DNA from 4 places in the Bradyrhizobium sp. 153 genome. Region 4 is predicted to be linked to each of the others. Evidence: predicted binding sites of a transcription regulator. Region 4 holds the regulator's gene; each other region holds the start of a gene.
What was found. The regulator LexA, encoded in region 4, represses DNA repair genes until DNA is damaged. The targets are predictions, from matches to a motif close to TGTTCNNNNTGTGTTCNG.

Region 1 (7,266 bases), on a different contig from region 4:
AGTCTTGGCCTGCGCACGCGGCGCCAGAAGCTCGGTGATCTCCTCGACCAGCGTGGACAAGGCGAACGGACGCTGCTCGAGATCGAGCTTGCCGGCTTCGATCTTGGAATAATCGAGCAGCTCCTCGATCAGCGCCATCAGTGCTTCGCCCGAAGTTTTCACCGCCCTGGCGTAGGTCGTCTGCTCCGGCGTCAGCGTGGTGTCGAGCAAGAGGCTGCCCATGCCGATGATGCCGTTGAGGGGCGTGCGGATTTCGTGCGAGGCCATCGCGAGGAAACGCGACTTCGCGCGGTTGGCGGCATCGGCCTGATCGCGCGCGTCGGACAAAGCGCGCTCGGTCTCGGTGCGGTCGGTGACGTCGCGCCCGACGCTCTGCAATTCGGCGGGCTGGCCGGCATCGCGGCGCACATAGCCCTCGCGCCAGGCGATCCAGCGCGCACCGAGCGGGGTTGCGATTTTCTGGTCGTGAACGCGCGTGCCGCTGCTCTCGCGCGCGCTGTCGCCCTGCTCCAGCACGTCGAAGTCGAAGCGTGTGCCGACCAGCGCGCTCCGGGCCTGTCCGGCCAGCGCGCAATAGGCGTCATTGGCAAAGGTGATGCGGCCGCTCGTGTCGCGCAGCACGATCAGGTCGCCCTGCTGCTCGAACAGGCTGCGGGCGCGCTCTTCGGCTTCCTTGAGCTCCCAATTGCGGTCGATCAGCGCCTCGTTGTGGGCGGCGAGCGAACGCAGCCGCTTGTTGACGAAGCGCAGCCGCATGCTCAGCGTCGCAAGACCAAGGCACGCCAGCGCGAACAGGAAGCTCGCGCCGATCGCAAAGGCGTTGGGATCGTAGCCGGAATTCTCGGACCGGCTGCCGGAGACGAAGCCATAGGCGGCGCCGAACGTCGCCGAGAAGATCATGAAGGAGCGGAGCGCGAAGGCGATACGGGGATGCTGTCGCCTGAAGCGGCGCATGCGCACCTTGATCCGGAACGTCCGACCCATCGCCACCGACCCTTGTCCGAAACCCCGTGCCCGCCGTGTGCGACGATGTCGCGTCGACCTTGCGAACAGCTTGAGGCTTTGGCGCCGCCTCCAAACAGGGTTGACGAGGTGTTAACGCTTCAGAGCATGATCCGCAAAAGTGTGCAGCGATTTTCCAAAAAGGTCATGCGCAAACAAGAAGCTAAAGCGCGATCGTGATCTCACCGCGGTTTAGAGTGAGGCGGCCTGCAGGCGGCCATGGCCGCCGCGGGCGCCGACGATCAGCGCCGCGGCCTCGCGCTGCGAGAACGTCTTCGAGCGCACATAGATGCGGTAATCGGCCGGCCCTTCGGTGGAGAGATAGATTACCTGGCCGCCGTCGACGGGCTGCGCGGCGATTGAGACCAGGCGTGTCCACGGATTGCCCTGGCAGGATTCCGATTCCGAGCCGAGGCCGTCGTCGACCACCGCGAAGTCCGCAGCGTCCGCATTGTCGGTGACCTGGACCCGTACCGTGGCCTGCGCGGGATCATCGGTGAAGGCGACATGCACGCCGGCGGTCCAGAACAGGGAGGTGAGCTCGACCGAGGACTCGCCCAGGGCAATGCAGGGATGCGAGACCGATCCGATCTCGCCGCGGGCGAACACCGCCGCCGCCAACAGGGGAACAACCGAGGCCAGGATCTTGAAACGCAACATGACACTCTACTCGCCCGCCCCTCGGGAACTCGAGTTGGAAACACATGGGGCTTATGGTTTGCAGAGCGTAAAGGAAACTCGTTACCGCCGGGTTGATGCGCGTGTGCTTCACGCCATCTGCCGCACATCCTCCGCGAGTGCGCGGTAGGATAGCGCTTCGGCGAGGTGCAGCCGGCCGATCTTGTCCGCGTTGTCGAGATCGGCCAGTGTGCGCGCGACCCGCAGCACGCGGTGATAGCCGCGCGCCGACAGCCGCATGGTCTCCGCCGCGTCCCGCAATAGCTTGGCGCCTTGCGCATCCGGTTTTGCGATCTCTTCGAGGACCGAGGCCGGCGCCTCGGCATTGGTACGGACGTTCGGCAGGCCGGCATCCGCATAACGCGCAAGCTGGATGTCGCGTGCCGCCGCCACGCGCGCGGCGACTTCGGCGGAGCCTTCCGCCGGCGGCGGCAGAATCAAATCGGCCGCGGTCACCGCCGGCACCTCGATGCGCAGATCGATGCGATCCATCAACGGACCGGAGATGCGCGCCTGGTAGTCGCCGGTGCAGCGGTCGATGCGGCCGCGCTTGCAGGCATAGCCCGGCTCGAACGCGTTGCCGCAGCGGCACGGATTCATCGCGGCCACCAGCATGAAGCGGGCAGGGTAGGTGACGCGATGATTGGCGCGCGACACCGCGACCTCGCCGTTCTCCAGGGGCTGGCGCAGCGAATCCAGCACGCGCGGATCGAACTCCGGCAGCTCGTCGAGGAACAGCACACCCTGATGCGCCAGCGAGATCTCGCCGGGTTTGGCGCGCACGCCGCCACCGGTGAGCGCGGCCATGCTGGCGGAATGATGCGGCGAGCGGAACGGCCGCCGCGCGGTCAGCGCGCCGCCCTCGATCTCGCCGGCGACGGACGCGATCATCGAGACTTCGAGCAGTTCGCCGGGCGACAGCGGCGGCAGGATCGAGGGCAGGCGCGCCGCCAGCATCGATTTGCCGGCGCCGGGCGCGCCGATCATCAGCAGGTGATGTCCGCCCGCGGCTGCGATCTCCAGCGCCCGCTTGGCGCTCTCCTGGCCCTTGATATCGCGCAGGTCGAGGGACGAGGCGGCGGCCTCATGCACCTTCGGTGAGGGCCGCGACAGCACCTGCGTGCCCTTGAAATGGTTGGCGATCTGAATGAGTGATTGTGCGGCCATGATCTGGATGTCCGGGCTCGCCCAGGCCGCCTCCGAGCCGCAGGCTGCCGGGCAGATCAGGCCCTCCTCGCGCGCATTGGCGCCGATCGCGGCGGGCAGGACACCTGCGACCGGCGCGATCGATCCGTCGAGGCCGAGCTCGCCGAGAACTGTGAAGCCGGTCAGTGCATCGGGCGGGATCGCGCCGATCGCCGCCATCAGCCCGAGCGCGATCGGCAGGTCGTAATGGCTGCCCTCCTTGGGCAGGTCGGCCGGGGCCAGATTGACGATGATCCGCCGCGCCGGCAGCGCCAGCCCCGAGGCGATCAGAGCCGAACGGACCCGCTCGCGTGCCTCCGACACCGCCTTGTCCGGCAGGCCGACGATGGCGAAGGCCGGCAGCCCCGGGGCGACCTGCACCTGCACGTCGACCGCACGGGCCTCAATCCCCTCAAAGGCGACGGTAGAAACCCGCTGAACCATGCTCGAACCAGCCTGCCCTTTCGCGCAATTAGGGGTAGCAGAGCCTAGCGCCTTTCGCAAGAACAATACGGGAACATGCCCTAGGACCGAGAAAATCCTACCCGATCGTAAACGTGAAGCGGACACTACACCTCGAATGCGAGCGGCTCTCCTCAGCACATTCCAACGAATGTCCGCTACTCCTACCCTTGCGGGATGGGCCGTGGTCTAACGGGTGAAGAATTCAAATGCTTGCAAATCGCCGGAGAAGCGAACGTCGGGTATGCAGCCGGCTCGCCAAAATCCACTTTGGCGCGGGCTCGCTGCCGCGCGACTGCACGATCACGGATATCTCGGATGGCGGCGTGAAAGTGGTGGCGGAATTCCTGGAAGTGCCGCCGCAATTCACCATCATCTTCGCGCCCGATTATTCCCGCCAATGCCGCCTGCGCTGGCGCATCGGCTGCGAGTTCGGCGCGGAGTTCGTCGATTAGGCCTTAATGGCCGCGCCTCCTTAACGGGGCTTTAGCGTTAATGGGTAAGCATCTCTGATCAGTCGCCGAGTGATCAGAGTATGTCCAAGCGTCCGTCTCCCGCCTCTCCTTCGGCGAAATTCCTGCTTCCCGCGTTGATGGTGCTTGTCCTCGCCGGCTGCCAGACCAATGGCATCGAGGATGTCACCGGCGCGCTCGGCGTTAGATCTGAAGCCAGTGTGAAGGCCGACGCCAAGCCGGACATGGACACCTTGCGCGAACGCTATCGCGCCAAGCCCGGTGATCCCGGCGTTGTGCTCGCCTATGGCAAGGCGCTGCGCGAGAGCGGCCAGCGGGCGCAGGCGGTCGCGGTGATGGAGCAGGCCGTGCTCGGCCATCCCAGCAACAAGGCATTGCTCGCCGGCTATGGCCGCGCGCTCGCCGACAACGGCAATTTCCAGCAGGCCTTCGACGTCCTCGGCCGAGCGCATACGCCCGAGGATCCGGACTGGCGCATCCTGTCGGCGCAGGGCGCGGCGCTCGATCAGCTCGGCCGCAATGAGGAGGCGCAGCAATATTATGCGACCGCCTTGAAGATCGTGCCCGACGAGCCGCAGGTTTTGTCCAATCTCGGCCTGTCTTACATGCTCCAGAATAATCTGCCGCGGGCGGAGGAAACGATGCGCCGCGCGCATGAGCGCAATCCCGCCGATTCCCGCGTGCGCGCCAATCTCGCGCTGGTGCTGGGGCTGGAAGGAAAGCAAGCCGAGGCCGAGGCCATCGTGAAGGCCGACCTGCCGCCGGACCAGGCGGCGGCAAAGGTCACGGCGCTGCGGCAATTGCTGGCGAAGAAGCAGCAGCGGGCGGACAAATAGCTCGCGCCGTTTGGATTCTCGTTTTTGGCGCGCTTTCTTGACGCGAACCGGGATCCGTCGCTCGAAAACGCTTGCCGCCCCTACGACGCCTTGCGATGCGGGGCGGATCCGCGGCCCGACCTGCCCTTCAGCTTCTTCAGCAGCGGGCCGAGCAGCGAGCGCTTCGGCTTCTTCACCTCGCCGCGGCCGGCGAGGCGGTTGGCCATGTTCTGGAACAGAAGGGTGGTGCGGTGGCTCTTGGAGACCTCCGCGATCATCTGGCCGTTGTTGGCGGCGGTCGAGAACAGCTTCGAATCGAACGGGATCACCGCGAGCGGCTGGCTCTCCATGGTCTTGGCGAAAGCTTTGACCTCGATCTCCGCGCGCTTGTGCATGCCGACCTGGTTGAGACAATACAGCGGCGGCCGGTCGTTCGGGCGCGCCGCCTTGAGCACGCTCAGCATGTTCTTGGTGTTGCGCAAATTGGCGAGATCGGGCTCGGCCACGATCACGATGTCGTCGGCGTTGACCAGCGCCCGCCGCGTCCAGCCCGACCATTGGTGGGGTACGTCGAGCACGATGCAGGGCGTGGTCATGCGCAGCGTGTCGAACACCGCATCAAAAGCTTCGGCGCCGAAATCGTAGACGCGGTCGAGCGTCGCGGGGGCGGCCAGCAGGCTGAGGCGCTCGGTGCATTTGGCAAGCAGGCGCTCCATCAGCGCCGTGTCCGGCCGGTCCTGCGATAGCACCGCGTTGGCGATGCCCTGCAGCGGATCCTGATTGTAGTCGAGGCTCGCAGTACCGAAGGCGAGGTCGAGATCGATCACGACGGAATCGAGCGCGAGGTCGCGGGCGATGGTCCAGGCCACATTGTGCGCGACGGTGGACGCGCCGACGCCGCCCTTGGCGCCGACCACCGCGATGACGCGGCCGGTGATGATGGCTTCGGATGCCGAGAACAGGCTACAGATCGAGCGGACGACGTCGAGGGTTTCGACTGGCCCGACCACGTAGTCGTTGACGCCGCGGCGGACCAGCTCGCGATAGGGCGCGGTGTCGTTGGGATTGCCGATCACCACGACGCGGGTGCCGGGGTCGCAGACGCCGGCGAGGTCGTCGAGCCCCTCCAGGATGTCACGCGTGCCGTCGGATTCGATCACGATCACGTTCGGCGTCGGCATCGTTTCATAGACTTCGATTGCCGCAGCGAGACCACCGTCCCTGGCAGTGAGATGCGCCTTGGCGAGCCGCCGATCCTCCCCCGCCGCGGTCACCGCGGCGAGCGTCTGCTCGGTCTCGCAAAAAGCCTGCACCGAGATGCGAGGAACCGGTGCAATGTGTTCGTCGGGGTGCCGCGGATCGTCCGCTTCTTCGTCGTGGATGCCAGTCATTTGCCGGTGTCGCTGAGTTTGGCCTTGTCGGCCTCGGGATAGGAGGTCGCGGTCGTCGAGCCCTTGCGATAGCGGTCGAAGGCGATGTCGCGCCGTGCGGTGTAGGCGGGCGTCTCGGCGCGCGGCTGCTCGAGGTCGGCCGGATTGTCGATCATGGCCGCGAGGTTGCGCTGGCTGGCGCAGCCCAGATTGAAATACGGCCGGTTCTCATTGTAGCCGGGGTCGAGGATGTTCGGACCAACGTCTTCCGGCCACAACCCGCAGGGTCCGGCCACTGCGCTGAGTTTGGAATAGCTCAGCCGGATCGTCGGCAGGAGGCCGGGGTCTTCGGGACGATAGGGATGCTGGAGGATGGCGCGCGAGGGCACGTCGCCGGATGCGAGCACGGAACGGATTTCTCGATAAGTCGCCGCCGCGGCACGCGAATTCGCGGTGTCGACGGGCACGTCGACGACGACGGAGCCGGTGCCTTCGCGCATCCAGTCCCGGGCAATGCCTGCGACATCCGCGTGCTGCGCGGCCGAGAGGCCGCCGCGCGCCTTGCCGACGAAGATCACGATCGAGCGCCTACCCTCCTGCACCGCGATCGGGTGGCGCTGGCGATAGTCGGTCGGCACTGTCTGAGTGACGATTTCACCGGTGGTGTTGCACGCGCCCAGCATGACGGACAGCCCCGTCAGCACCAGCGCGACGCTCAAAGGGCGGCGTCGGTCGGCTATCGTCCTCGTCATCGCTTGATTCCCCTCTTGCCCCGTTTCTGCTCCGGTCCCCAGGCCGTCCGCTCGTCGTCAATCGATGATGAAGCCGAAATCGCCGGGCGTGCCGTTGATGGGATCGACGCGGCGCGTGATGCCATAAAGGCGGTTCATGCGGCCGAGCAGCGCCGTCTGCGCGTCGGAGGCCGGCGCGAAACCGTCGTCGGGCCGCGACAATTCCTTCTGGGCGACGGCGCGCACCACATAGGGCGTCACGATCACCATCAACTCGGTTTCGTTGTTGACGAAGTCCTGGCTGCGGAACAGCGCGCCGATGATCGGCACCTGGTCGACGCCGGGCAGGCCGTTGATCGCCTGCTTGGTCTGCTGCTGGATCAGGCCGGCCATCGCCATCGAGCCGCCGGAGGGAATTTCCAGTGTCGTTTCGGCTCGGCGGGTCTGAACCGAGGGGATGGTGATCGAGTTGCTCGAGGTCGAGGACACCGCCTGCGTCAGTGTGATCGCGTTCGTATTCGACAGCTCCGAGACCTCGGTCATGACGCGC
Region 2 (7,266 bases), on a different contig from region 4:
ACCTTGTCGCCCTCACCAAGCGCAATACCGCGCACGCCCATCGAGGTGCGCCCGGTGAACACGCGCACATCGGTGACGGGAAAACGGATGCACTGGCCGCCAGCGGCGGTCAGCAGCACGTCGTCGCGCTCAGTGCAGATCTGCACGTCGACGATCGCCTCGTTGTCGTCGAGCTTCATGGCGATGATGCCGGAGCGGCGGACATCGACGAAGTCGGACAGCTTGTTGCGCCGCACGTTGCCGCCTGTGGTGGCGAACATCACGTCGAGATTGCCCCAGGTCGATTCATCCTCGGGCAGCGGCATAATGGTGGTGATGCGCTCGCCCTGCTCCAATGGCAGGATGTTGATCAGCGCCTTGCCGCGCGCGTTCGGCGCAGCCATCGGCAGGCGCCAGACCTTTTCCTTGTAGACCTGGCCGCGTGAGGAGAAGAACAGCACCGGCGTGTGCGTAGAGGCGACGAACAGGCGGCTGACGAAATCCTCGTCGCGGGTCTGCATGCCGGCACGGCCCTTGCCGCCGCGGCGCTGCGCCCGGTAGGCCGACAGCGGCACGCGCTTGACGTAGCCGGCGTGGGAGACGGTGACGACCATGTCCTCGCGCTGGATCAGGTCCTCGTCCTCGACCTCGCCTTCCTGCTCCATGATCACGGTGCGGCGCGGCGTGGCGAACTCGGCCTTCACCTCGGCGAGCTCGGTCCTGATGATGTCGAGGATACGGGCGCGCGAGCGCAGGATCTCGAGATAGTCGCCGATCTCGCCGGCGAGTTTTGACAGCTCGTCGCCGATCTCGTCGCGGCCAAGCGCAGTGAGCCGCGCCAGACGCAATTCCAGAATGGCCTTGGCCTGATCCAGCGACAGGCGGATGGTGCCGTCCTCGTTGATGCGGTGGCGCGGATCGTCGATCAGCGTAATGATGTCCTCGACGTCGCGCGCCGGCCAGTCCCGCGTCATCAGGGTGTCGCGCGCAGCCGCTGGCGTCGGCGAGGTGCGGATCACCTTGATGATCTCGTCGATGTTGGCGACCGCGATGGCGAGGCCGACCTGCTCATGCGCGCGCTCGCGCGCCTTGCGCAGCTTGTACTTGGTCCGGCGCGTGACGACCTGCTCCCGGAAGCCGACGAAGATCGTCAGCATGTCCTTCAGGTTCATCGTCTGCGGACGGCCGGAATCGAGCGCGACGGCGTTGACGCCGAAGCTGGTCTGGAGCGGCGTGAACTTGTAGAGCTGATTCAGCACCACGTCGGGCATGGCATCACGCTTGAGCTCGACGACGACGCGGTAGCCATCGCGGTCGGACTCGTCGCGCAGGTCGGAGATGCCCTCGATCTTCTTTTCCTTGTAGAGCTCGGCGATGCGCTCGACCATCGTCGCCTTATTCACCTGATACGGGATCTCGGTGATGACGATCGCCTCGCGCTCCTTCCGGATCGTCTCGAAGGCGACCTTGCCACGCATCACGATGGAGCCACGGCCGAGATGGTAGGCGCTGCGGATGCCCTGGCGGCCGAGAATGATGCCGCCGGTCGGAAAGTCCGGGCCCGGGATGATGTTGTTGAGCTCGTCGATGGTCAGCGAAGGATTGTCGATCAACGCTAGGCAGGCGTCGATGACCTCGCCGAGATTGTGCGGCGGAATGTTGGTGGCCATGCCGACGGCGATGCCGCCGGCGCCGTTGACCAGCAGGTTAGGGAACCGTGCCGGCAGAACCACCGGTTCTTTGCTCGAGCCGTCGTAATTGTCCTGAAAGTCGACGGTCTCGTTGTCGATGTCGTCGAGCAGCTTCAGCGCGATCTTGGTTAGGCGCGACTCGGTGTAGCGCATCGCCGCTGGCGGATCGCCGTCGACCGAGCCGAAATTGCCCTGCCCGTCCACCAGCAATTCGCGCATCGAAAAAGGCTGCGCCATGCGCACCAGCGCGTCGTAGATCGCCTGGTCACCATGCGGATGGTATTGGCCCATGACGTCGCCGACGATACCGGCCGACTTCTTGTGCTTCTTGTCCGGCGTATAGCCTTCCTCGTTCATCGAGAACAGGATGCGGCGATGCACCGGCTTCAGGCCGTCGCGCGCGTCGGGCAGCGCGCGCGACACGATCACGCTCATGGCGTAATCGAGGTAGGACTTCTTCATCTCGTCGAGGATGGAGACGGGGCGAATGTCCGAGGGTTGCGCCGGCTGGTTGCCGGGCTTGTTATCGTCGTCAGCCAAGGGGAAATCCGGTGAGGTTTTATCTGGGAATCATATAGCGCATCGGGGCCGCGATAACTACCCTCGCGAAGGTCAGGGCAAGCGATTTTTCCGCCTATTTTTCCAACAACTTAAGCCCTTCAGAGCCCTGCTCCCGAGAGGCGCGAAATCGGCCTTCCGAAATGGCCTCCATCGCCTGAAGATCGCGCTGCGAGTGCCCTTTCAGAATATTTGCCATGGCGCAATCCAAGCTCACGTCAAACATGAAGCGGGCCCGGAAAATCCGAGCCCACCCCGCCGATGAACAGGAATTGCTGACACGACACACCAGGCGGAGCCCGATCGGGCAATGCGCCTCGGCCGCGTGATCCGTGTTCTCAGAACGGGATATCGTCGTCCATGTCGCTGTTGCGGGCACCGCCAGCGGCAACGGGACGGCGAGGCGCGCTGCTTACGGGACCGGACGAGCCGAAGTCGCCGCTGGGTTCGTCGCTGAAGCTGCCACTGCCTCCGCCGCGACCGTCGAGCATCGTCAGGGTCGAGTTGAAGCCCTGGAGCACGACTTCGGTCGAGTACTTCTCGACGCCGCTCTGGTCGGTCCATTTGCGGGTCTGGAGCGCGCCCTCGATGTAAACCTTGGCGCCCTTCTTCAGGTACTGCTCGGCGACCTTGCACAGCCCTTCATTGAAGATCACGACGCGATGCCATTCGGTCTTTTCCTTGCGCTCGCCGGTGTTCTTGTCGCGCCAGGTCTCAGAGGTGGCGATGCTCAAATTGGCAATCGGTCGCCCGTCCTGGGTGCGGCGGATTTCGGGATCCTTGCCGAGATTTCCAACCAGAATGACCTTGTTGACGCTTCCCGCCATCGCCGCTCTCCACTCCAATGCCACTGAATTTCAAAGGCCGAGTCCGCTCTGTGCGTTCCTCCGCCGCCCGTTGAGGCGACCCTATACGCTTGCGGGCGCCGCTCAGCCCATCACCCCTCGGGTTATCCCCACATATAGCACCGCCATTGGCTTCGTTCCAGATTTGTTCTTTGTGACAATCCGAGGCGGACATCGGGCCCTTCGGGCCGCGATGGTGGTGATGAAGGCAGCCGCTCGATGGAACTTTTTTGGGTTCCCGCGAAAGGCGGAAACCGCTTAACATTCATCAAGTTGCGCTTGGCTCAATCGGTCCGCGAGTGTGGCATTTCGGAGACGGACTTTGCCGGTTTCGTAGGCTAGGGTTGCCTCGGAATTAGTTCATATGGGCGTCGCGCCTTAATTAGCCGCTTCGGGGAGTTCGAGAAGCGGTCGAAACTGGGGAGACTGCAATGAATAAGATTCTGTTTAGTGCAATCGGTGCAATGGCGCTGGGCCTCTCGGCTCCCGCAAGCGCGGCAGATCTCGCTGCGCGCCCATACACCAAGGCTCCGGCTCCTGCCGTTGCCGCGATCTACGACTGGAGCGGCTTCTACATCGGTATCAACGGCGGCGGTGGTTCGAGCCACAAGTGCTGGGATTTCGTGACGCCTGTTACCGGCACTCTGGTTGGCGAAGGCTGCCACAACGCGACGGGCGGCACGGTCGGTGGCCAGATTGGCTATCGCTGGCAGTCGACCAATTGGGTGTTCGGCTTCGAGGGCCAGGGCAACTGGGCTGACTTTTCCGGCGACAACGTGAGCACCCTGTTCCCTGGCACCGCTTTGGTCACCGGTGATCGTAACCGCTCTCGCATCGACAGTTTTGGCCTGATCACTGGCCAGGTCGGCTATGCCTGGAACAATGTGCTGTTCTATGTGAAGGGCGGCGCCGCTGTGGTCGGGGACAAGTACGACGTCTATGCCGCCGCAGGCACTCCGGGCGCTGGCACGCTGCTGGCATCGGCACGTGAAACCCGCTGGGGTGGTACGGTGGGGGCCGGTCTGGAATTCGGATTCGCACCAAACTGGTCGGTCGGCGTCGAATACGACCACATTTTCCTCGGCCACCGCACGATCGGCTTTACCACGCCGGCGGGCGTTGTGTTCGGGAGCGACCGAATTGGCCAAGATGTCGACATCGGTCTCGTCCGGCTGAATTACCGCTTTGGCGGCCCGCTGGTCGCGAGGTACTGATCGCTCTGATTTCGTTCAAGGATTAAAGGCCGGCCTCGTGCCGGCCTTTTTCGTTTTATCCAAAGCGGACGGTCGGATAAGTCAGTGATCGAGACGTTTTGTAACTGTTGTGGCTTTTCGGAGACACAACTTGCGGCTTTAGTGGTGTAAGCACGGCATTAGTTGGGCCGTTGAGTCCGCTGCCTTCGGCATGGAAGGCGACAACAGAAACTGGGACTGGGATTAGTTGAAAATGAAAAAGGTTTTGTTGGCTTCGGCCTGTTTGTTCGCTCTCGCTGCTCCGGCTTCAGCCGCTGACCTCGCAGCGCGCCCCTATACCAAGGCCCCGATCGCTCCGGCCGCTGTCTACAACTGGACCGGCTTCTACCTCGGCGTCGTCGGCGGCGGCGCTTGGGAAAACGCGTCCGACCCGCGGATGCAGGGTGGCTTCGTCGGTGGCACCGCCGGCTACAACTGGCAGACCGGCAACGTCGTGTTCGGCATCGAGGCGGATGGCGCCTGGGCTGACGTGAGCGCTTCGGCGACCGCTCTTGGCATCACTGTCGCCTCCAAGACCGATGCGCTCGGCACCGTGCGCGGCCGAATCGGCTGGGCCGTCAACAACGTCCTGTTCTACGGCACCGGCGGCTACGCCTGGATCGACAACAAGATCACCGTCAGCGCCCTCGGCGTGAGCGTCTCCGACAGCAAGTGGCATTCCGGCTGGACCGTCGGTGCGGGCGTCGAAGCTTTCTTCGCTCCGCAGTGGTCGGTCAAGGGCGAGTACCTCTATCGCAGCCTCGGCAGCGAGAACTACTTCTCTAACCTTGGCGCTCCGCTGGCCTCCGGCACGATCAACTTCCACACCGTGCAGGTCGGCGTGAACTATCACTTCGGGGGCCCGGTGGTCGCCAAGTACTGAGCTGAGTACTGATCACTATCGACGTCACATCGTCACGAAAGGCCGGCCTCGCGCCGGCCTTTTTGTTTTACGGGTCGTTCCGCGCAGTTCCGCTCGCGCCTGCTGCTGCCAGATGCCGCCAGCCCGCCAACAATCCGTTGACGATTCGCACGTGCCACTGGAAATCCGCTCGCGTTCTTCCTACGTTCGCTGACATACCCATCGGCGCCGATCCCGGTTCCGGGCGAAGCGCGCCTTTTACATTGGCGCGATCGCGCGTCTTTGGGATTCCTTGAGGACCAGCGGGATGGACGAAGTGATCAAGGCCAAGCGCCAACAACAGAACGCGGGCTCAAGCCTGCGCGCGATTACGATCCGTGGCGCGCGCGAGCACAACCTCAAGAACATCGACGTCGAGATTCCCCGCGACAAGCTGGTGGTGTTCACGGGGCTGTCGGGCTCCGGCAAATCCTCACTCGCCTTCGACACCATCTACGCCGAAGGCCAGCGCCGCTACGTCGAATCGCTGTCGGCCTATGCGCGCCAATTCCTCGAGATGATGCAGAAGCCCGACGTCGATCAGATCGACGGGCTATCGCCGGCGATCTCGATCGAGCAGAAGACGACCTCGAAGAATCCGCGCTCCACGGTCGGCACCGTCACTGAGATCTACGACTACATGCGCCTGCTCTGGGCGCGGGTCGGCGTGCCCTATTCGCCGGCCACCGGCCTGCCGATCGAGAGCCAGACCGTCTCGCAGATGGTCGACCGCGTGCTGGCGTTGCCGGAAGGCACGCGCCTCTATCTGCTCGCTCCGGTCGTGCGCGGCCGCAAGGGCGAGTACCGCAAAGAGCTCGCCGAATGGCTCAAGAAGGGTTTTCAGCGCGTCAAGATCGACGGCACCTTCTACGAGCTGGCGGAGGCGCCGACGCTCGACAAGAAATTCCCGCACGACATCGACGTCGTGGTCGACCGGATCGTGGTGCGCGCCGACATCGGCCAGCGCCTCGCCGAGAGCTTTGAGACCGCGCTGAAGCTCGCCGAAGGCCTTGCCGTCGTCGAATTCGCCGACGCGCCGGCGGCCGCACCCGCGGAAGAGAAAAAAAAGACCGCGAAGATCCACGACAAGAGCGGGCCCGAGCGCATCCTGTTCTCGGAAAAATTCGCCTGCCCGGTCTCCGGCTTCACCATCCCCGAGGTCGAGCCGAGACTCTTTTCCTTCAACAATCCCTACGGCGCCTGCCCCGCCTGCGGCGGGCTCGGCGTCGAGCAGCATGTCGACGAGGATCTCGTCATCCCCGAGAAGGATCTGACGCTGCGCAAGGGTGCGATCGCGCCCTGGGCCAAGTCATCATCGCCCTATTACGTGCAGACGCTGAACGCGCTCGGCAAGCACTACAAGTTCACGCTCGACACCAAGTGGAAGGACCTGCCCAAGAAGACGCAAAACGCGCTTCTCTACGGCTCCGGCGAGGATGAGATCAAGTTCTCCTATGAAGACGGCGTGCGCTCCTACGACACCAAAAAACCGTTCGAGGGCGTCATCACCAACATCAACCGCCGCTATCGCGAGACCGAGAGCGAGTGGGCGCGCGAGGAGCTGGCGAAATATTTCCATGACGTCCCCTGCGAGGCGTGCCACGGGTTTCGGCTCAAGCCCGAGGCGCTCTGCGTCAAGATCGGCGGCAAGCATATCGGCGAGATCTCGGAGCTGTCGGTCAGGAAGGCCGGCGAATGGTTCGAGACCGTGCCTGATGCGCTCAACGCGCAGCAGAACGAGATCGCCGGGCGCATCCTGAAGGAAATTCGCGAGCGCCTCACCTTCCTGCTCGACGTCGGCCTCAACTATCTCACTTTGTCCCGCTCCTCCGGCACGCTGTCCGGCGGCGAGAGCCAGCGCATCCGCCTGGCTTCGCAGATCGGCTCGGGCCTGACCGGCGTGCTCTACGTGCTCGACGAGCCCTCGATCGGGCTGCACCAGCGCGACAACGCCCGTCTGCTCGATACGCTCAAGCGCCTGCGCGACCTCGGCAACACCGTGGTCGTGGTCGAGCATGACGAGGACGCGATCCGGCTGGCCGATTACGTGCTCGACATCG
Region 3 (7,266 bases), on a different contig from region 4:
CTCGCTAATACCTGCACTGCGTCGCTCGTCCTGCGAGCGCCAATTCGCGGCGGCTCACAATGAGGGCCTGTTCACGCCGCCTTCCGTGCAGGGCACGCTGTTTTTTCCGTTCACCGGTGGCGGGGTGAACTGGGGCAGTGCGGCCTTCGATCCGGTCAGCCAGGTCCTCTACGCCAACACCAGCCGCGCCGTTCATCTCATCAAGCTGATTCCGCGCGCGGACGCCTTCGGGTTCAATCCGCCGCCCGGTCACGATTTCGGCCAGCAGCGTGGCACGCCGTTCGCGATGACGCGCGCCATGGTGACGTCGCCGCTCGGCCTGCTCTGCAACAAGCCGCCATGGGGCGAGATGGTCGCGGTTGATCTGAAGGCCGGAAAAATCCTCTGGCGCTCGACGGTCGGCACCACCGAGGATCTTGCGCCGCTCGGCGTGCCGCTGCCCTGGGGCGCGCCGCTCGTCAACGGGCTCGCGGTCACCGCAGGCGGGCTCGTCTTCACCGGAGCGATGGACGCCTATTTGCGCGCCTTCGATGCGCGGAGCGGCAGGGAGCTGTGGCAGGGCCGGTTGCCCGTCCCGGGCGTCGCCAACCCCATGACCTATCTCTGGCAGGGGGAGCAATATGTCGCGATCGGCGCCGGCGGCCACTCCGAGGCAGGCACGTCGATCGGCGACAGCGTCGTTGCGTTTCGTCTGGCGCGGCCGGGCGAGGGACCGTCATTGTGGTCACGCACCGTCGATCGTCCCGGTGGACGTTTCTTTGCGGCGTCCTCGGCGATCGCGCTCGCGGTCGTCGCGCTTGTGATCACGGGCCTGCGCTGGCGCCGCCGCCATCGTGTCACGCGATCATGATCGTGTTGTGGAGGCGATGCGAACGATCGTTCACATCGCGCGCGCTCACCCTGGCAGCATCGCGAACGCGCTCGACACGATCGCAACCGGCTTGTTGTCGAAGGCCGAGAGCAGCGTGACGCGGCCGAAGCTTATGGTGCGGCCGAGCCGCACCACGCGCGCGTCCGCCAGCACGTCCGACGAGGAGGCTGCGCGCATGAAATGCGTGGTTTGGTCGACCGTGGTCATCGGACGATAGCCGCGGTTGGCGGCGAGGATCGCGATCACCATCGCGGTGTCGGCGAGCGCCATCAGCGCCTGGCCGCAGACCACGCCGCCGTTCCGGCACAGCCGTTCCGAGAACGGCATGCGCAGGAGCGCGCCCGGCTGCCAGTCCGGCGCATTCGCTGGCTGTGCGTGCTCGATGCGCTCGACCGAGAGGTCGAGATCCTGGACCCAGGGTGCAAAGACCTCGCCGAGGATGCGTTTCGCATCGGTGATGCCGAACTCGGCGTCTGGCTGCGTTTGCATTGCTGTCGTTCCCTCCATTGTTGCCGGATGTTTCGTCTCATTCTGCGCGCATCGGCGCGGCAAAGTCACCGGGTCTGCTGCCGGCCGCGTCGGCTTGAAAATGCCCGACTTTGCCCGATATGATGGCCTTGCTTGGGTACGGGTGGATGATGTTGCGTCGATGTGTCCTGGTCTTTTGTCTGGCCGCGCTCGGCCTTGCGCTGAACGGCTGCACCAGATGCGGCCCGATCTGGGACGACTGGCTGCATGCGCCGAAATCGTGCAGATCGGACCGGATCTAGCGGCTATGCGGCCCTGAGCTTGCGGTCGGCCGCCACAAGGACGACAAGGCGCGGGCGATCCGCGCTTCGTGGATGATCAAGGAGTGAATGATGAAGCTTTTCCGTTTGGCCGCGGTGCTGGCCGTGCTGGCGGGACCGGCCTATGCGCAAATGCCCAATCTCAATTTGCTGCAGGATGGTCCGAGCAAGAGCCCCGAGGAGAAGGCCGCGGAAGCCGAACGTGAAAAGGCCTACAAGGAGACACTGAAGAAGATTCCGGACTCCAAGGCCTCCAACGATCCCTGGGGCGGCATGCGCTCCGATCCGCCGAAGCAGTCGGCGGCGCCGAAGGCCTCGGCCGCGACCAGTGCGCCGAAGAAGAAATCCGGCACGGCTGCCAATTGACCTTCCGCCGGTCGGAGGCGGTAGACGCCTCCGGCCGGGGACTCCTCTTTGCCCCACAGGCCTCCTACATCTCGCAAGAGCGTATTTGCGTAGAGGAGGGCGGCACATGGCCGATCGTCCGCGGGATCTCGCCGAACGGATGGCGCGCCGGCGCAAGATGGGCGGCAAGCCAGACCACGCGACCGGCGACGGCTATCTGCGCGAGACCTTCACGCTGCCGCGCGCAGCGGCACGGGCGAGGGCGGAGGCCTTCTTCGCCCGCTACCCCAAGGCGGGCTATATGAGCGCAGTCGAGAGCTGGCGCGAATTGCCCGGCGGCGACATCGAATTCACCATGCGGCGGCTGCCCAGCGCGGATTAGGGTCTCACCTTTTCGAGCGTTTCTGCGACGATGCGGATTCGGAATACGGGCTCCTTGGCCTCGTCCAGCAGCTCCATGTGCCATTCGGAATTTTCCTGGAGCTTGCGGGCGATCCCGGCGGCCATGTCGGCGCAGACGCTGGTCATCTCCTTCCAGGCCGAATCGCGATCGGCAAATTCGCTCGCCTGGTCCGCGCAGCCGGAATAACGGCCGTTCCGGATTCGAAAGAAGTAGAGCGGCATGGCTGGCACCGATCACGCGTGACGGCCCAACCCCCAAGGCCACGGGCGCGCAGTGCAATCCCAAACCCCGATCAGATCAATTCCGGGCGGCTACGGGATATGCCCCTCGCGAGGCGCCGCACCCGCCGCTGATCTCACTGGCGGTCTTGCTCAGGCCGTCTTGCGCTCGATCGCCTTCAGCTCGCGGTCGATGCGCGGCTGCACCCGGCGAATCGCCAACAGGTCGATCTTCGTCTCGGTTCGGCCGGTCTTGATCTGCTCGCCGATGCGGAATCGCCAGTGCCAGATTCCGGGAATTGCCGTCCTGGCGACGGTGAATTCGACACCCCTGTGATTCATGGTCACCTCCCACGATTCACTTTCCATGCCTGCAGCATGTTGGGCGCCATCATATTCCGGGGACAAGCAAAATCTGCCGGTAAACCCATCGTGGCCTCGCGCGCGGGAAGGGAACTCTGTTCATGGTCGGAGAACCACGGAGTCCACCGCGCCGGCGGCATGTGCCTTGCTTGGCCTCATGACGGCACGCAAACCATGGGCGCCTCATGCTCGGCATTCCCCGCCGCTACTCCCATTTCGTCTTCGGTATCATCCAGTCCGGATTGACCTCGCTGATCGCGGCCGGCATCGCGAGCCTTCCCGCGGGGAGCGCGATGGTCTTCCTCGGGCACTGGATGGTGTCGTGGCTGATCGCATGGGCCGCGATGCTGCCGATCGTGCTGCTGGCTGCGCCCGCGATCCGCGCCGTCTCGCTGCGGCTGACGCGCGAGGAGAAGGACCTGCGAACCGGCCGGCAGGCATGAAAAAACCCCGCCTGGGGAGAGCCAAGCGGGGAGGAAGTTATTGGAGGCTGAGGTGCTGGGCTGCAACACCATAGCCAAGCGACCCTAGCCGGTTCGGCTTACGACAGCCTGACAGGGCCAAATCGAGGCCGGTCGGTAATCGCCTTCGCCCATGGGCCGCAAACAGAAAACCCCGCTCGAGGGAGCGGGGTCGTCGGCCGGGTATGGAGGCCCAGTGTTGGTCCACCGAGCACGACGAGAATAGGCGATCAGGCTGACACGCGCCTGACGGGTGTCAGTGAAAGTCGCGGTCGCGAGGCCGCAGACTGGCCCCGCGCCTGTCCCAATTTCGACATCCGGCCGCACAACTGGCGACACACGGGTCGGCAAGATTCCACACCGTCCGGCGCGCCATGGGGGAACGTGGCACGGCGGCAACGGGGTGGCATCATGGATAACGTAGAGCGGTCATTCGCCGCCGCGACGGCGGCTGGCTTCGTCGTGCTGGTGATCAGCCTCGTGCTGCTGGCGGTGCTGTAAGGCAGCGCAAGCGCAGGTGCGGGGAGCGACCGGGGTCCGTATCGTCGCGGTTTGCCGATGATGAACCGGCGCTTTGTCCTTCAAAAATGGAAAAACAACCCCATGCACAGTAGGCCGTGGGATGATTTCGTCATTCCATCAATGACTTACATGAGGTATTTCGATACCTTAATCGAGCGAGAAGCGCATCCCGACGCGCGATGTTGGTCCCTTCGGGTTCACGGTAGCCGTGCGCAGCGGGCCCTGGCGAGCGCTAGTGGAGCTTGATCTCGTCCAGGGGCAGCCGCAGCTCGGCGGCGCGCTCGTCGCGGTCCTTCTTGCGGAACGCGTTCTCCTTGCGCTCGAACTTGATCATCTCCTCCTGCGCGGCCTTCAGGAGTGGATTGCGCCTGATGGCGTCGCGGTGTGTGTCTTCAGTATGGGCAGAGGCTCCGGAGGTGCAGTCTCGTCCCGAAGAAGACCACAGAAACCGCGAAAAGGTTCGGTGCCTCAGGATTAAGGATTTGTGACGGCCAGAGATCCTGGAAGGGCAGATTAGGACAGGAATACGAACGGTAGTTGCCCGGAATCCACTTGGCATTGTGATACCGGTACGGTGGCTCCCGCCGGGGCTGGCATTTCATCCCGAAACGAGATTGCAACCGGCAAAGGGGTCGCTGAAAGGCGGCCCCTTTTCGATTCAGGAGAGTGAATTAGGGACTCTTGCAAAGAACATATTGCGAACCTAGAACAAATGGGGTACATTGCTTTTATTGCCGGCCCGCCTCTCAATCGTTTGTCCCCCTAGCGAATCCTCGCCATAAGGAGCACGACCCAATGTCCGCCACTGCCCTGCGTATCGTCGAAGGATCTTCCATGGACAAGAGTAAAGCCCTGGCTGCCGCGCTCTCCCAGATCGAGCGCCAGTTCGGCAAGGGCTCGGTGATGAAGCTCGGCAAGAACGACCGGTCCATGGACATCGAGGCGGTGTCATCGGGCTCGCTCGGGCTCGATATCGCGCTCGGCATCGGCGGCCTGCCGAAGGGGCGCATCGTCGAGATCTACGGGCCGGAATCCTCGGGCAAAACCACGCTGGCGCTGCATACGGTGGCGGAAGCGCAGAAGAAGGGCGGCATCTGTGCCTTCATCGACGCCGAGCACGCGCTCGACCCGGTCTATGCCCGCAAGCTGGGCGTCAACATCGACGAGCTCCTGATCTCGCAGCCCGACACCGGCGAGCAGGCGCTGGAGATCTGCGACACTTTGGTGCGCTCCGGCGCGGTCGACGTGTTGGTGATCGATTCGGTCGCAGCGCTGGTGCCGAAGGCCGAGCTCGAGGGCGAAATGGGCGATGCGCTGCCGGGTTTGCAGGCCCGCCTGATGAGCCAAGCGCTGCGCAAGCTCACGGCCTCCATCAACAAGTCCAATACCATGGTGATCTTCATCAACCAGATCCGCATGAAGATCGGTGTGATGTACGGTTCGCCCGAGACCACGACCGGGGGCAACGCGCTGAAGTTCTACGCCTCCGTCCGCCTCGACATCCGCCGCATCGGCGCTATCAAGGAGCGCGACGAAGTCGTCGGCAATACCACCCGCGTCAAGGTGGTGAAGAACAAGCTGGCGCCGCCGTTCAAGCAGGTCGAGTTCGACATCATGTACGGCGAGGGCGTCTCCAAGATGGGCGAGATCCTCGATCTCGGCGTCAAGGCCGGCATCGTCGAAAAGTCCGGCGCCTGGTTCTCCTATGACAGCCAGCGCCTCGGCCAGGGCCGCGAGAACGCCAAGGCGTTCCTGAAGGCCAATCCCGACATCACCGCCAAGATCGAGACCTCGATCCGCCAGAACTCCGGCCTGATCGCCGAGCAGATTCTCGCCGGCACCCCCGAGCGCGACGCCGACGGCGAGGAGCCGACGGAGGAGTAAGACTTACCGCGAAGAATTTTCGCGAGGAGCGGGCGCTGAGGACGTTGAGTTGCCGACGTCGTCAGCGCCCGTTTCGTTTTGTGTTGTCGTGATCGGGTAGTGTGATGAAGCGTCTGATCCTGACCAGTTCGTCGGGCTTTGCTCTCGCCAGATCGAGGCTGGCCGAATTCGTCATAATGTTCTCGTTTCGCTTTCAGTGGGGACCCGTGCCTCCACCTGAAATGCGTGCGGCCTATTTTGCGGCACGTTCGGAGACTCTTGGGCCGGGTGATCACTGGTCGGACTGGGGCATCCATTGGCCTCGCGCCATGAGTCGTCGCAAAAATCTATCGCTTGTCGATTTCTGCGAACCTTACGATGTGATCGAACTCTGGTTCGATCCAAATCCCGAAGATCAGTTGCAACTTATTTGGTTGCTCGATCACCTCAGATCTCATTCCTGGCCGGCGCAAAAACTCAAAATGCGCCTTGTGGCGGACGATCTAATCGGGATGAGAGGCGATAACCTGGGAAAGTCTGCGTCGCATATTCCCGCCTTTAATGTCACTGCCAGGGAATTCGGGACTGCCGAGGCGGCGTGGCGGGCCTATTGCGAACCGGCACCGGAAAGCTGCGTCAATCTCCTCCGCAGCGACCTCAGTGCATTACCGATGCTGAGGCCGGCTTTGCTCAATGCCAGAATTGCCGTCACCCTCGACAGGGCTTGGTGCGACGGAGATGCGATTTCTGGAGCTTCTTTCCAGAGGGTTTGGGAACACGAATTCGTTGTTTCATCTGCGCTCGCATCGGCGCACGTTCGTGTTCGGAGAGACCGAGCTGGGTTGGTTGCTCGAGGGGCTGGCGCTCGGCCCCAATCCCGCAGTGGCCGGTTTGGGCGAGGAACTGCGCACAATCGACCTTAAGAATTTGAGGGCTCGGCATGAAGTCTATCTGCGCAGCCGCCTTTCGCTGACCGAATTCGGTAAAGCTGTCCTGGCACATCAGGATGATTTCAGCCGCCACAATCCGATCGATCGCTGGTGGGGCGGCACGCATCTGACCAACGACCGGCTGTGGCGGTACGGCCCTGGTTTGACGAGGCCCTGAGGCATGACGCGGCTCATTGTGACAACCGACTCGTCCACTGCCGGCGGGATACAACGCGCCGGTGTCGCCGATCTTGTCATTGCGATCGAGCATCGGCTGGTCTGGGGACCGCTGCCGTCGGATGCCGAACTCGAGGCGTTCTTTGCGCCACGCACAACGCAGCCGCATGGCCTCCATTGGCTGGACGACACACCATCCTGGCGTCTTGAAGAATCGGGGATGACGGGGCGTGGATTGATCGAGCTGATGGCCGAATGCGAATCGGTCGAATTATGGCCAGGACCTGAGCCGAATGCGCAATTGATTTTGCTGTGGCTGCTTGACC
Region 4 (7,266 bases):
ACGCACGCATCCGTGCGACGCTCGAGGGCGACAACCGTGCGATCGCGACCGCGCTGCTCACCGGACGGCGCGATGCCATCACCACGCCCGTCAACGACGCCATGTTCATCTCGGGGCTTGGCCATGTGCTGTCGATCTCCGGCTATCACATGGCGGTCGTCGCCGGTGTCGTGTTTTTCGCGGTGCGCGCCCTGCTGGCCTTGATCCCGGGGCTGGCGGCGGGATTTGCCATCAAGAAATGGTCAGCGGCCGCCGCGCTGGTGGCGGCTGCGTTCTACCTGCTGCTGTCAGGCGCGGAGGTCGCCACGCAACGCTCGTTCTTCATGACGGCGGTGGTGCTGATCGCGGTCATGGTCGATCGCCGCGCTATCACCTTCCGCACGCTGGCCGTGGCGGCACTGATCGTGCTCGCGGTCGCGCCGGAAGCGCTGGTGCATCCGAGCTTTCAAATGTCCTTCGCCGCAACGCTCGGGCTCGTGGCGCTGGTGCAGATCGGCATGCCGAACCTGTTTGCCTCGCCCGATCATTCCGCGACGGCCCGTATCGCGCTGTGGGGCGGCCGCGAGATCGCGATGCTATTCCTGGCCTCGCTGATCGCAGGACTTGCGACCACGCCCTATGCCGCCTTCCACTTCCATCGCGTCACCCCGTTCGGCGTGCTCGCCAATCTCGGCGCGATGCCGGTGGTCTCGGCACTGGTGATGCCGGCTGGCCTGTTGGGACTGCTCGCGGCTCCCTTTGGGCTTGACAGCGTGTTCTGGTGGCTGATGGGGATCGGCATCGACTGGATGGTCGCGGTGTCGCGCTGGGTGGCGGCACTGCCGGGTGCAGTCGGCCGGATCCCTGCCTTCGGCACCGCGCCGCTGATCGCGGCAAGCCTCGGGATCATCTTGATGGGCCTGTTGCGCACGCCCTTGCGCTGGTCTGGCGCCTTGGTGCTGCTGGCCGCCATCGCGTGGGGCCTGTCGGTGCGGCAGCCCGACATCCTGATTGCCGGGGACGGCGCCAGCGTCGCGGTGCGGGGCAGGGACGGGCAGTTGCATGTGATCCGGGCGAGCAAGGATGGCTTTCTGCTCAAAGAGTGGTTAGCTGCCGACGCCGATCCGCGCGATGCCGGGAGTAGCTCGCTGGCTGACGGCGTGTCGTGCGACGAGTCCGGCTGTGTGACGCCGCTTGCCGACGGTCGGCTGGTCGCGCTTTCACTGCGCATCGATGCGCTGGCTGAGGATTGCAGTCGCGCCGCGCTGGTGGTCACGACGCGCCCCGCGCCGCCCGATTGCGCGGCGATGGTGGTCGACCGGCAGCGTCTCACCAGCCAGGGCGCGCTGGCGTTGACGCAGCGTGGTGACGGCTTTGCGATACAGGCGGTGAGAGCAAGAGGCACAAGCCGTCCCTGGTTGCCGGCCGGCGCCGGCGAGGGTGATTTCGATGGGAGCCTTGTGCCGAGGACGGCCGCGGCCCGCAACCGGGATGCAACGCCGGCGGAGACCGACTTGCAGGTCGACGATTAGGGGCCGGACGATTAAAAACAAATGCGAAGAGTAGGTCCGGGTCCGACCGGACTCCGCAGCACACAAATTATACCATCTCGCCGGCCTCGGCCGGCGATGGCATTTCAATCCTGGCCCGACCCCGCGGGCGGGGACGGCTCAGCCAATCGGCAGGCGCGTGATCGTCGACCGGCTATCGGCAACGATCTGCGGCTTGTGCTCGCGCTCGCTGACCGGCTGCGTCACCGGCAATTGCAGCACGGTTGCGCGCTGGCCTTCGACGAGCTGCGTCACCAGCACGTATTTGCCGTCGGGGAATTCGATCGCGTCATGATGGCGGTCGGGTATGTGCGGATCGATCTTGCCGAACTTGCCGACGCGGGAGTTGATGGTGCGCGTCCAGATCCAGCGATTATCGTAACGGACGTTGTCGGCGAAGGCGAGCTCCGTTCCCGGCAGCAGGCAGACGGCCACGGTCGGATCGGCCGCGGAAGCAAAGCCGCGCGTTGAGGTGCCGCGGAACGTTGTCGACACGATCGTCTCGCCGACTTCGGCGGGGCGAGATGCAACGGCATGCAGGCTGTAGTCACACATCGGGTGCTCCTCATTCGAAGATAGCAACCCGCGCCTCCTTCGGAGGCGCAAGCCTCTATCAGAGTGGAAGCACGTAACGCTCTGCTCGGTTGTGGGCAAATCTGCGGCTGGCGTTGCCGGACACGATCACATTATCTTTCCCGAAGTCATAGGAACAAAGCTCGCTTCAGTGCATTCGGCGGATGCGAGCGCCCGTGGCCTGCGGGCGCCGAGAGGGGGAATGTGGCCAGCTTCGCCGTGGCTGTCGGTTGATGGGAGTTTAGGCGTTGCGGAATAGCTCGCTCCCTACGTGCGCAGATTGCGTGCATGGTGCTGCAATTGAGTTGCGAATGCTTGCGCGGCCGATGCAAGCGATCAGCACGCTGCGAAGGCGCTTAAAGCGATCCTGCGCACGATCTCTTCACAAGCGATGCGTGCTTGGAGCCGCATGCCGAGGATGGAGCGCCGGAGAGAGGGGCCGGATAATCTGCGCAAGACCAAAAGACTATCCAGCTGGAGCGGACCATCGTCCGCTCCAATCGGAATCATTGGTATCGAATGACCGCTGGCCCGTCTCAGTACTTGCGGTACAGCCCGATCAGCTTGCCCTGAATCTTCACCCGGTTCGGCGGCAGGATGCGCACCTCGTAGGCGGCATTGGCGGGCTCGAGCGCGATCGACGCCCCCCGGCGACGAAAGCGCTTGAGCGTCGCTTCCTCGTCGTCGATCAGGGCCACCACGATGTCGCCGGTATCGGCGCTCTCGTTACGCTGGATCAGCGCCATGTCGCCATCGAGAATGCCGGCTTCGACCATCGAATCGCCGCGCACTTCGAGTGCGTAGTGTTCGCCCGAGCCGAGCATGTCGGGCGGCACGCTAATGGTGTGACTGCGGGTCTGCAACGCTTCGATCGGCGTGCCGGCCGCGATGCGACCCATCACGGGCACCGCAACGGGACGCTCGCCTTCGTCCGCGGAAGAACTGGAGCTCGCGCGCACCTTGCCGAGATTGCCCTCGATGACGCTCGGCGTGAAGCCGCGGCGGCTGCCGGCGGCGGCCTGGAGCTCGGGCAGCTTGATCACCTCGATGGCGCGGGCGCGGTTGGGCAGGCGGCGGATGAAGCCGCGCTCCTCGAGCGCGGTGATCAGGCGATGGATGCCCGATTTCGAGCGCAGGTCGAGCGCATCCTTCATCTCGTCGAAGGAGGGCGGCACGCCACTTTCCTTCAGACGTTCGCTGATGAACCGCAGAAGCTCGTATTGTTTGCGCGTTAACATCTCGACCAAAGTCCCCCGGTTGATGTCGTTCGATTCCGAGACGCTAAATTGGAGCGGTGAACCGCTACATGCTCGAAACAAATCATGAACGGACACTATATGTTCGATATGTGTTCCGCAACTGCTTAATTTACCGTGAACGGGACAAAGTTCGCGGAACGCGTGTGGTGGATGCGTTCAGACGGGCAGGCGCAGGACCTCGCAAGGCGAGCCGGCTTCTGCCTTCGGAGCGAACGGTGCGCGGACGAGAAGTGCCTGTGCTGCAGCGAGATTCGCAAGCAGCGAGGAATCCTGGTGATTGACGGGAAGGGCCACCAACGTGCCATCGTCGCGCGTCTCCAGATGTGCGCGCAGATAGTCCGCGCGCATATCGTTTGCATCCACATCGCGGCCGAGCACGGCGCGTTCTTGTCGGTGATGAATCATGGATCGTCCCGACAAGGCGCGAATCAGCGGCACCAGGAACAGGAAGGCGCACACGTAGGATGACACAGGATTGCCCGGCAGGCCGATCACGCGCATCGCGCCGAGCCGCCCATGCATCATCGGCTTGCCCGGGCGCATCGCGATCTTCCAGAACGCCATCGCGATGCCTTCGTCCCTCAACGCCTGCTGGACCAGATCATGGTCGCCGACCGACGCGCCGCCGCTCGTGACCAGGATCTCGGCGCCGCTCTCGCGGGCGCGGCGGATGCCGGCAGTGGTGGCCTCCAGCGTATCGGCGGCAATGCCGAGGTCGATGGTATCGGCCCCCTCGCTGCGGGCGAGCGCGTGCAGGGCATAGCCGTTGGAATAGACGACCTGGCCGTGAGCGGGTGTGGTTCCCGGCATGACCAGCTCGTCGCCGGTGGCGAGGATCGCGACCTTCGGACGGCGGCAGACGGCAAGCTGCGGATGATTCATGGCGGCGGCGAGCGCGAGATCGCGCTCGGTGAGACGGGTTCCCTTGCGCAGGAGCACGTCTCCTTCGGAGAAGTCGACGCCCGCGGGGCGGATGTGGCGGCCGGCAATCGCGGCTTCCTTGATCGTGATGCGCTTGCCGTCCGCAACCGTGTCCTCCTGGATCACGACCGCGTCGGCACCGTTGGGAATGACGCCGCCGGTGAAGATCCGCACGGCTTCGCCGGGGCCCAGCGTTCCCGCGAACGGACGACCCGCCGCCACTTCGCCAATCAAGGTGAGCGTACTATCGAGCTTTGTTGCATCGCTCGCGCGCACCGCGTAGCCGTCCATCGCCGACATTGCTTCCGGCGGCTGTGTGCGCAGCGCCGGGACATCGCGTGCGAGCACGCGATGATAGGCCTCGTTGAGGGAAACCATCGCTTCAGGCAGCGGCTCCGCACCCGCCAGCACCGCGGCAAGCGCGTCAGAAACCGGCATCAGGGCCAAGGGCGGAAACTCCTGCTGAGCATATCGGCAATGGGCGGCGAAAGTTCTAGCCGAGTGCAGGCGCGAGGCAAAGGCGCCGACAGGATGATTTATCCTGCGTGATCTCCGTCATGAAGAATCGTGCTCAGACCGGTCACGGCATGATCCGGAAGGCGAGACAGACCGGTACGAGGATAGCCATGGCGAGGACGAGAAGGATGAGCGCCACGGCCGGCATCGGATCAACTCTGCGTCTGTTCGCCCGAACTGACGCTGGATGTCACGTCCGGAGCTTTGGGGCTTTGATCCTTGTCCGGCAGCGGATCGGCCTGCGACTTTAGGTCGGCGGCCTTGCTGATCAGCTTGGCGGAGAGGCGCGAATCCGAAGTTGTCTTGGCGAATTCGAGCAGCAAGGAGGCTTGCTTTGTGAGGTAGGCTTTGCCCAGCACGAGAATAAGTCCGATGTAGACGTCCCAACGGACTCATAGAGTCCGGAGGGAGGTATTCCGTTCCCGGAACTCTGTACAAAAATGTACAAAGTGAATTGGTTCCATACCCGAGCGGATTTGGGTGCCCGAAACCCGACCCCGATCCTGTTCGGCATCGGTGGTCAAATTCCCAACGCTAGCAAGGCGTTGCCGACATCACCGGGCGAGGTGACATGCACCGCCGTCAGTCCACGCGCTCGCGCCCCCTCGACGTTCTCGGCCAGGTCGTCGAAGAAGACGATTCGGCTGGCTGGCACGCCGATCGCCGCCACGACATGATCGAACGCCTCCGCATCCGGTTTGCGCAGGCCGATGCTGGACGACAGATAGAGCTCGCGGAAATGCCCGAGCACGCCGGCATATTCCTTCGAAAAATAGTCGACATGCGGCCGATTGGTGTTGGAGAAGGCATAGAGCGGCATCTGCTTCGCCGCGCGCGGCAAGAGCTCGGCGATCTCAGGCATCTCGCCGGCGAAGATCGCGTTCCATCCCTCCAGAAACTGCGCGTCGGAAATGCCGATCCCGAGCGATGAACGCAGCGATTGGAAATAATCCTCGTCGCCGATCTTGCCGACCTCGTGCAGCCGGTAGGCCTCGTCACGCACATAGCGCGCGACGATGGCCTCGGGCTGGCAGCCGGCATGCCCCGCCCAGCAGGCGATCGCCTTGGAGAAATCGATATCGAGCACCACGCGGCCGAGATCGAACAGGAGCGCATCGGCGCTGCCGGGGGAGAGTGAGGTCATCGTGTTCTTTCACATTTCAGTATCGGTAGGGCTCGTGGTCGAACAGCGGGAACGCGCTGAACACGCTCGGCGCATTCGTTGCGGTCGCCTGATGCAGGCAGGATTTGTCGATTTCGGCGAACGAGGTGGCACCCAAGAGGCCGAGGCAGCGCAGCACTTCGTCCTCCAGCAATTCCAGCATTCGCATCACGCCGGCTTCGCCGGCCGCCGCCAGCGCCCAGCATTGCAGCCGGCCGATGCCGACGATGTCGGCGCCGGCCGCGATCGCCTTGACGATGTCGGTGCCGCGGCAGAAGCCGCCATCGACCATGATCTTGGCGCGGCCCTTCACCGCCTCGACGATTTCAGGCAGCACATGCATGGCGCCGCGGCCGTGATCGAGCTGACGGCCGCCATGGTTGGAGACGTAGATCCACTCGACACCGTGATCGATCGCGATCTGAGCGTCCTCGGCGGTGGCGATTCCCTTCAGGATCAGTGGGATCCTGAACTTGTCCTTGATCATCTTCACCGTCCGCCATTCCAGACCCTTCTGGAAATCGCCGCCGGTCGCGCGCAGGCGGCTTTCGCGAACGTAGCGCTTGGCGATGTCACGTTCGCGACGGCTGTAATGGGCGGTGTCGACAGTCAGGCAGAACGCGGCATAGCCGTTCTTCTCGCTCCGGCTGACGACATCGGCGACGAAGGCATCGTCGCCGCGGACATAGAGCTGATAGAGCCGCAGCGCGTCGGGCGCGGCCTCGGCGGTCTTCTCGAGCCCCGGCTCGGACACCGAGCTCAACATGTGCGCCGCACCGAAGGTGCCGGCGGCGCGCGCGACGCTTGCCGCGCCATCGGGATCGAAGATCTCCAGGGCACCGACGGGGGCGAGCACCACCGGCAGCCGCATCCTGCGGCCGAGCTGCTCGACGGAGCCGTCGACCTTGCGAACGTCGCGCAGCACGCGCGGGCGGAAGGCGATCTCGTCCAGCGCCATGCGGTTGCGGCGCATCGTGGTCTCGGTCTCGGCAGCGCCGACGATGTAGTCCCAGGCATTCTGGTTGAGATTGGCGCGCGCCTTCCGGATGAACTCGTGTAGATTCTGGAACGGCTCGTTGCTGGCGCCGAGTTCGACGTTCCTGTCCGGCCGGATGCGGGGCGCGTCATTCATTGGTGTCCTCCCGAGAATTTGAAGTCTTGTCGCCATCGCCTAGCGTGTCCGGCCCCCCAAAACCATCCTAAAATCGCATAGCTGCGAGGCGTGGGCGGCCGACCGATGCCGCGTTGCGCGAAGCGGTTTCGGAACGTTGCCAAAAGCTTAAGCCGAGGCGAAGGGATTTCGCCG

Region 1: a site for LexA is predicted at 3,368-3,385, ahead of IVA91_RS24675 (YifB family Mg chelatase-like AAA ATPase). Genes of this name have one in related genera too.
Region 2: a site for LexA is predicted at 3,209-3,226, ahead of IVA91_RS30960 (single-stranded DNA-binding protein). Genes of this name have one in related genera too.
Region 3: a site for LexA is predicted at 4,658-4,675, ahead of recA (recombinase RecA). Genes of this name have one in related genera too.

What each region holds. Positions count from the first base shown of each region.
Region 1 covers NZ_JADPKH010000097.1:27,913-35,178, forward strand. Annotated here, with positions in the region: gene IVA91_RS24665 (ATP-binding protein) at 1-984, opposite strand, end outside; gene IVA91_RS24670 (hypothetical protein) at 1,195-1,662, opposite strand; gene IVA91_RS24675 (YifB family Mg chelatase-like AAA ATPase) at 1,771-3,309, opposite strand; gene IVA91_RS24680 (PilZ domain-containing protein) at 3,537-3,782, shown strand; gene IVA91_RS24685 (tetratricopeptide repeat protein) at 3,863-4,636, shown strand; gene IVA91_RS24690 (AAA family ATPase) at 4,717-6,006, opposite strand; gene IVA91_RS24695 (CpaD family pilus assembly protein) at 6,003-6,737, opposite strand; gene IVA91_RS24700 (type II and III secretion system protein family protein) at 6,795-7,266, opposite strand, start outside.
Region 2 covers NZ_JADPKH010000129.1:14,139-21,404, forward strand. Annotated here, with positions in the region: gene gyrA (DNA gyrase subunit A) at 1-2,210, opposite strand, end outside; gene IVA91_RS36895 (hypothetical protein) at 2,305-2,427, opposite strand; gene IVA91_RS30960 (single-stranded DNA-binding protein) at 2,567-3,055, opposite strand; gene IVA91_RS30965 (outer membrane beta-barrel protein) at 3,505-4,287, shown strand; gene IVA91_RS30970 (outer membrane protein) at 4,520-5,188, shown strand; gene uvrA (excinuclease ABC subunit UvrA) at 5,475-7,266, shown strand, end outside.
Region 3 covers NZ_JADPKH010000019.1:17,175-24,440, forward strand. Annotated here, with positions in the region: gene IVA91_RS04860 (pyrroloquinoline quinone-dependent dehydrogenase) at 1-850, shown strand, start outside; gene IVA91_RS04865 (PaaI family thioesterase) at 896-1,360, opposite strand; gene IVA91_RS04870 (hypothetical protein) at 1,732-2,025, shown strand; gene IVA91_RS04875 (hypothetical protein) at 2,132-2,386, shown strand; gene IVA91_RS04880 (hypothetical protein) at 2,383-2,628, opposite strand; gene IVA91_RS04885 (hypothetical protein) at 2,779-2,967, opposite strand; gene IVA91_RS04890 (DUF2798 domain-containing protein) at 3,174-3,431, shown strand; gene recA (recombinase RecA) at 4,767-5,855, shown strand; gene IVA91_RS04900 (hypothetical protein) at 6,573-6,941, shown strand; gene IVA91_RS04905 (hypothetical protein) at 6,945-7,266, shown strand, end outside.
Region 4 covers NZ_JADPKH010000128.1:105,600-112,865, forward strand. Annotated here, with positions in the region: gene IVA91_RS30620 (ComEC/Rec2 family competence protein) at 1-1,511, shown strand, start outside; gene IVA91_RS30625 (hypothetical protein) at 1,650-2,084, opposite strand; gene lexA (transcriptional repressor LexA) at 2,639-3,340, opposite strand; gene glp (gephyrin-like molybdotransferase Glp) at 3,518-4,729, opposite strand; gene IVA91_RS30640 (hypothetical protein) at 4,951-5,157, opposite strand; gene IVA91_RS30645 (HAD-IA family hydrolase) at 5,319-5,942, opposite strand; gene IVA91_RS30650 (alpha-hydroxy acid oxidase) at 5,959-7,092, opposite strand.